Regions from separate parts of the Bacillus sp. NEAU-Y102 genome, predicted to be linked through region 1. Evidence: riboswitches for the same ligand, from Rfam matches in the RefSeq annotation. Region 1 holds a riboswitch; the other holds the start of a gene.

Region 1 (3,431 bases):
ACTTGTTACTAAATGCTGAATGGATCCTTGAATCATATTTAAGTTTCCATTAAAGAAAGTATCTCCCATCCAAGCGATACCGAAAATAGCAACAACTGCTGTTGCTCCTGCTTTAAAGACGTTACCAGACACAATGCTTTCTACATTTGGTTTACAGAAAATAATAATAAGAGCCGCGATAGTTAACATAACCATCTCAATTGTGTTCGGCATGGAAAGACGGGCTAACTTCCCATCAACTATCCATCCTGGACGAAGTGCTTCAAATGAACCAAGAAGTACAACAAGGAAGGTTCCTACAAGGAAAAGGATAACTGATAATTTTGCGCCCTTTACACCTACAAATTCTTTTTTCTCTTCAAGCTTAGGAATCATTCCTTCTTTTAATCGTTTTAAGTATTCAGGGTCTTCATTTAATTCTTTTCCCATCTTACTAGCAACGAATGCTGCTAACATACAAGCAATGAAAGTAGAAGGAATACTCACTTTTAAAATATCTAATAAAGTGATTTTATAGTCAGCTAACATTGCTAAAAGAGCAACTGTGGCAGCTGAAATTGGGCTAGCTGTAATTGCTTGTTGAGAAGCGATTACGGCAATCGACATTGGGCGTTCCGGTCTAATCCCTGATTCACGAGAGACTTCTGCAATAACAGGAAGTACAGAATAGGCAACGTGACCAGTACCTGCACATAGTGTGAATAAATAAGTAACAATTGGAGCAAAAAAAGTAATACGCTTTGGATTTTTTCGTAATGCTTTTTCAGCTAGGTGAACAAGATAGTCCATTCCTCCAGCAGCTTGCAAAGCACCAGCGGCTGTAATTACTGCCAAAATCATAAGCATTACATCGATAGGAGGCGCGGTCGGTTGTAAGTGGAAGACAAAAACGAGTATTGCCATACCAACTCCACCCATTACTCCTAAACCAACTCCGCCTAGGCGTGCACCAATAAAAATACAGAGTAACAAGGTAAGAAATTGTAGCCAAAACATGATAAACTACCTCCGAAATTCATTAGTTAAGATATATTCGAATAGTTTAATTTGAATGAAAATTAAATAAATACCCGAAGAAATCCTTGTTATTTATACATTTTTTATTATATAACACAAAAAAAGTAACATTCACGTACTTTTTGAAATTATTTCGAAAAAGCAATTCTTTAAAAATTTGTATTTATATCTCTAAATAAGTAGACATTTTGATTTATATGTTGTAACCTTTGATAGAGAATATATGATTCTCATAGAACTCCCATATCGTTCAACTCGTTCAGCGAGAAAGGCAAACTGATGGAAACATGAGGACGCAAAACTACAGGAGCTAAGGTCGAAAGGCTATGCTAGCCAGTTACCGGACGGATAGGGTTGGTCTTGGCCAATGCTTTTACATTGGCTTTTTTTTATTCTCGAACATATTGAGAAACATCTTTAAACAAAATATTCATATATTTTGTTTTTTTATTTAGTATCATTAAGGAAGGTGGATATTAATGAAAAAATATTGGCATAAGTTATCGTTCCTTCAAAAGAACGTCTTATTAACCGTATTAGTTATTTTGACACTTGTTGGAAGTATGGGCGCGTTAAGTTTCAACATGTTTCAAAATAGTATGATGTCTTTATTTGAAAGACAGTCTATTGAAACAGGAGAAATAGTGTTGAAAAAATTGGATGTAGAATTAGTTAGAGACATGGCGAAAGATCCTACAGCCGAAAAAGTGAAAAAAGAAAAGTTAACAGAGAAATTAGATGAAGTGTCAAAAGAATTGAAAAGTGTTGGACAAACGTATGTTACAGGAGCAAAACCGAATGAAAAGCGGGAATTACAACTCGTTGGTTTGACTACAGAGTTAACAAATGCATTCCCTATAAAGCCGGGAGATTATTATGAACAACCCGCTCATTGGATGAAGGCATACGATAAGGTCATTGATACGAAAAAGGCCCAAATGACAGAAGTATATGAAGATGAAATAGGTTCGTGGGTGACAATATTAGAACCAATTACAGATGGAGAAAACAATATTGTTGCAATTATTGCGGCTGACTTAGATGCTTCCATTGTTCCTATTACAAAAGAGAAGTTTATGATACAGGGCTTACTCTTTATCATTATTTCATTAGCAATTGCGACTATTACTCAATTCTTTATCGTGCGTCACTCGCTAGCTCCATTAAAAGATTTACGAGAAGGATTACGTAAAATTGGTGAAGGTGATTTAAGTATTAAATTAAAAGAAAGACCAGATGATATTGGAATTATTAATGTTTATTTCAATAACACGATTGAAAAATTTAAAGGGATTATAGATAAAGTAAGGCAAACTGCTGAGCAAGTTTCTTCTTCTTCACAAGAATTGTCGGCGAGTACAGAGGAAAACAGTATGGCAGTTCAAGAGATTGCAAGTTCTATTGAAGGTTTAAGAGTAGGGGCACAGTCTCAAAAAACTTCAGTACAACAATGTTTAGGAATTGTACATGGAATGGAAGATAAGGTAGAAGAGATAACTGGGGCTGCAAAACAAGTTGCGGTTGCTTCTGAAGGTATGGAGCAACATTCAATTGAAGGTAATGAAGTGATTGGACAAATTATTAATCAAATGAGTTTAATCCAAAATGCAGTACAGGATTTATCTTCCATCATTTATTCGTTAGAAACAAGGTCAAAAGAAATTAGTGATATCGTAACTGTAATTACAGGTATTTCAAATCAAACAAATTTATTAGCTTTAAATGCTTCTATTGAGGCTTCACGTGCTGGAGCAGCTGGAAGAGGGTTTGCAGTTGTTGCTGATGAAGTACGAAAATTAGCAGAACAAACTGAAGCGTCTGCAAAAGATATAGCGAAATTAATTGGTGAAACACAAGCTGAGACAGAAGATGCTGTAGTTTCAATGCAAAAAGGTTCAAAAGAAGTAGAAACTGGAATTTCACTTGTTCAAAGTAGTGGAGATTTCTTTGAAAAAATTTCAAAATCAGCGCAATCTGTTACAGATCAAGTAAAAGCTGTCTCTGGTAATTCGAGTGACATTTTACAAAATAGCCAGAATATTGTTCAAGTCGTAAATGAATTATCACATATTGCAAATACTTATGCCAACAGCAGTAGTAATGTTGAAGAAAGCATGAAAGAGCAAGAAATATCAGTACAAGATATTGCAGAATTAGCGACTTCTTTAAGTTGGCTTTCTCAGGAATTACAAGAGCTAATTGGTGAGTTTAAAAGTGAATAAGAAGAAAGATCAATTCTAATCGAAGGGGGATCCCCCCTTTGATTATGAATTGAACTAATTTGCCCGTTAATAAGGGATGAAAAAGGTGTGAATTTTCACACCTTTATTATATTTGAGAGAGGAATTTACATAAATATGAAATTAGCAATTTCTTATAATGAGATGGTAAAAGAATTTTTAGGAAAAGTAGAA
Region 2 (3,431 bases), on a different contig from region 1:
TCTTTATTATTATATCTATTTTTAGCTTTTAGTATTGTTTTCGTAACGGTAGGCATTCCAACTACATATGAAGATTCTAATACATTTTTCATAGGGATAACTATGATTTGTGCTGTTACATTCTTTGTGAGTCGGAATATATGGGAAAACAAGTTAATAATGGAGTGACAAAATGAAATACACCTGTCCATGTTGCGGATATAAAGTTTCACTTTATTGGATCAGTTAGAAAACCGACTAGTGAAGATGTGAAGGATGCTAGTTGGCCGCGAATTTGTTAAGTAAAATGTTATTACTCGATTCGATGGGAGTAATAACATTTTTTATTTAATGCTGAAAGAATTACTGCCGTCTTATAAAGTAATAAGGAGGACTACATCGGTAAATTTTATTGATGGATATATTAGGAATGAATACAAAAGTATAGATGTATAGTCGACTTTGTGTATTTAATGTTATCATATTGAATGATATGGAAATTTTTAATAGAATAAGTAACTAAAAATTCAAAGGTAATGAAGCTTTTGTTGTATAAAGAAAATACTTAGTAGTAATCAACAATATTAAAAATAAGATTCGTATTTATATAAATTTAGTAGAAATGGGGTTTTAAAAAGGAATGAGTATCAGCATAACGCGGCAAAAGATTTTGGCGGCCGCTTCTCAAATTGTGCAATGTAAAGGGGTTGCTAAATTAACCTTAGAAGCAGTGGCAAAAGAGGCGGGTGTAAGTAAAGGTGGATTATTGTATCACTTTGCAAATAAAGAAGCTTTAATAGAAGGTATGATAGTCAGAGGGATAGAGGATTATGAGGGCGCTATTTACAATAAAGTAGCGGAAGACTCAGAGAGGAAAGGGAGATGGGTTCGCTCTTTTGTAGAGGAAAGATTAAGTAATGAGAGAAGAACAGAAGAGTTGTCTAGTAGTATGATGGCAGCATTCATGTTAAAACCTGAATTACTTGAGCCATTACAACAATCATTTCAGCAACTGCAAAAGAATATAGAAAACGATGAGATAGATTCAGTTTGTGCAACAATTATTAGATTAGCAGCAGATGGATTATGGTATTCGGAATATTTAGGGGTTGGCAGACTAAGCCCCGAGTTAAGAGAAAAAGTGATTCAAGCTCTTATTGATAATTCGTATAAATAGAATATACGAACTATATAATGCGAAAACAATTCACCATTACTTATTTAATGTAGTGGTGAATTGTTTTTTTTATTAGAAAAATAGAACAATTTTATAGAGTATTGAATTATAACCGTCCAGACGGTATAGTAATATTTGGTTTAAGAGGAAAATGAAACAAAAAAAGAATAAAAGATATTTTTAGCACACTATTCGAAAGGATAGGCCGCAAAGCTTAGAGTCTACGGTAATACATATTGGTTACTAAGATCGTCTGGTTGCACATTTTTGATGCAACCGGACGGTCTTTTTTTGTTATATAAATATAAAAAAATAGGAGGGAACTATGCAAATGAAAAGTACTAAAAGGCATATTTCAATGGTTTCATTAGTTTTTCTAGTATTATTTTCAGTGCTGAATGTGTGGGCTCCAGTTATTCAAGCTGCTGTGATGAAAAGTCCAGTGGACGAAATTAATATTTCCCGTACTGATGGCACGACATCTGAACCGTATCAAGCCTCAGATGGTATGAAAGTAGAAGTGAAGTGGTCAGCTAAAGAAAAAATAAAAAGTGGAGATCAATTCACAATTGATATGCCAAAAGAGTTTCGAAAAGACCTTATGAATATGAGTTTTCCTTTAAAAGATGCTGAAGGAAAAACAGTTGGTACATGTGAGATGAAAAAGGGTCTATTAACGTGTACTATGGGTGATTACGTAGAAGGAAAGAATAACATTAAAGGCTCTTTATTCGTAGAATTCTACTTTGGTCTAGAAGCATATGATGGTGTTAAAGAAATTCCATTAGAATTTAACGTTGATGGTCAAATCGTCAATAAAGAAGTAAGTGTAAATAATACGACAGAGAGACCGAAGCCACAGCCCAATACGGAAAATTTATTGAAATGGGGTTCTTATAATCAAGAAGATCCTTCAATTGCTGATTGGCTTGTATACGTAAATGCAACTGGAACAGAAATGCAAGATCTTAAATTAACAGATACATTAGGACCTGGGCATGAGTTAATTACAGACAGCGTAGTATTAGAAGAGGCTGTATTTGAAGATGGTTATGCACCAACAAATATTAAGCCAGCAGATTTATCTAACATTAAAATAAATGCAACGAAGACTGGATTTACAATTGAGTTTCCAGACAGTTCAAAAGGTTATATTTTAAGATATAAAACAAAGGTTACAAATCCTGCTGCAAAGCCTCATAAAAATACTGTGAAATTAGAAGGTAAAAATATTAAAACTGAAGAAAAAGTAGGACAAGTATTTGTAAGTGGTGGAGGAGGATCCGGTTCAGGTGACAATAATCCACCTAGCATTGAAAAAAATATAGTTGATGAGAATGGCAAGCTTGTAGAGAATGAGCAGTTAACACAAATGGATCAAGTTATTCAATACCAAGTTGGTACACATATACCGAACGATCCTCCTAAATACACATCTATGGTAATTAGTGATGATTTAGAAGATGTTTTAGAAGTATTAGAGGCAAAAGTGTATGATCAAAATGGCCAAGATATTACTTCTAAAGGAACGTTAAATATAGATAAACAAAGAAGTGAAGTAACATTTACTTTTGGTGAGAGTTTTGACTATAAGTCATATGAAGACCAGATAATCAATCTCAGTATCAAGGCGAAAATAAAAAATAATGCAGACTTATCTTCTTACGTAGATAAGAAGATTCCTAATAAAGCGGAATTGCATTTTGATGATAAAACATTAACATCAAAAGAAGTAACTATTACGCCGCCTGAAGCTCCAAAAGATGGTACAGTATTGATTCATAAAACAGATTCTGAGAATCCGAATAAAGGGTTAAAAGGTGCCGAATTTGAAGTTCGAAATAGTGCAAATGAAGTTGTTGCAAAACTAAAAACGGACGAAAAAGGTTTTTCAGTACCTCAAACTTTAGCTCCTGGGACGTATAAAATTTATGAAACAGTAGCACCAGAAGGATATCAAAAATTAACAAGCCCAGTAGAGGTTACACTTCAAGCTGGAGAAACAAAAACAATTGAAATTAAAAATACTATGCAAAAGGGTCAAATTGAAGTAAAGAAAATTGATTCGGAAAATGGTGAAAAACCATTGGAAAATGCAGAGTTTGATATAGTAAAAGACGGTGTAGTAGTCGAACATATTGTTACAGATAAAGATGGTAAGGCAATCTCTAAACCGTTAGCACCAGGAAAATATATTTTAAAAGAAACAAAAGCACCTGAAGGCTACCAATTAAAAGAAACAGAGTTCGAAGTAAATGTAACAGGGGACGGCATA

The links. Region 1 has a riboswitch for cyclic di-GMP ahead of ACYFX0_RS22230 (methyl-accepting chemotaxis protein). Riboswitches for the same ligand answer to the same signal wherever they lie in the genome.
Region 2: another riboswitch for cyclic di-GMP. It lies ahead of ACYFX0_RS08740 (SpaA isopeptide-forming pilin-related protein); the one in region 1 lies ahead of ACYFX0_RS22230 (methyl-accepting chemotaxis protein).

What each region holds. Positions count from the first base shown of each region.
Region 1 is NZ_JBTWFK010000009.1:109,026-112,456, forward strand. It holds gene ACYFX0_RS22225 (anaerobic C4-dicarboxylate transporter family protein) at 1-996, opposite strand, end outside; cyclic di-GMP riboswitch class I at 1,278-1,362, shown strand; gene ACYFX0_RS22230 (methyl-accepting chemotaxis protein) at 1,497-3,239, shown strand; gene ACYFX0_RS22235 (non-ribosomal peptide synthetase family protein) at 3,375-3,431, shown strand, end outside.
Region 2 is NZ_JBTWFK010000002.1:448,642-452,072, reverse strand. It holds gene ACYFX0_RS08750 (hypothetical protein) at 1-168, shown strand, start outside; gene ACYFX0_RS08745 (TetR/AcrR family transcriptional regulator) at 620-1,156, shown strand; cyclic di-GMP riboswitch class I at 1,329-1,421, shown strand; gene ACYFX0_RS08740 (SpaA isopeptide-forming pilin-related protein) at 1,482-3,431, shown strand, end outside.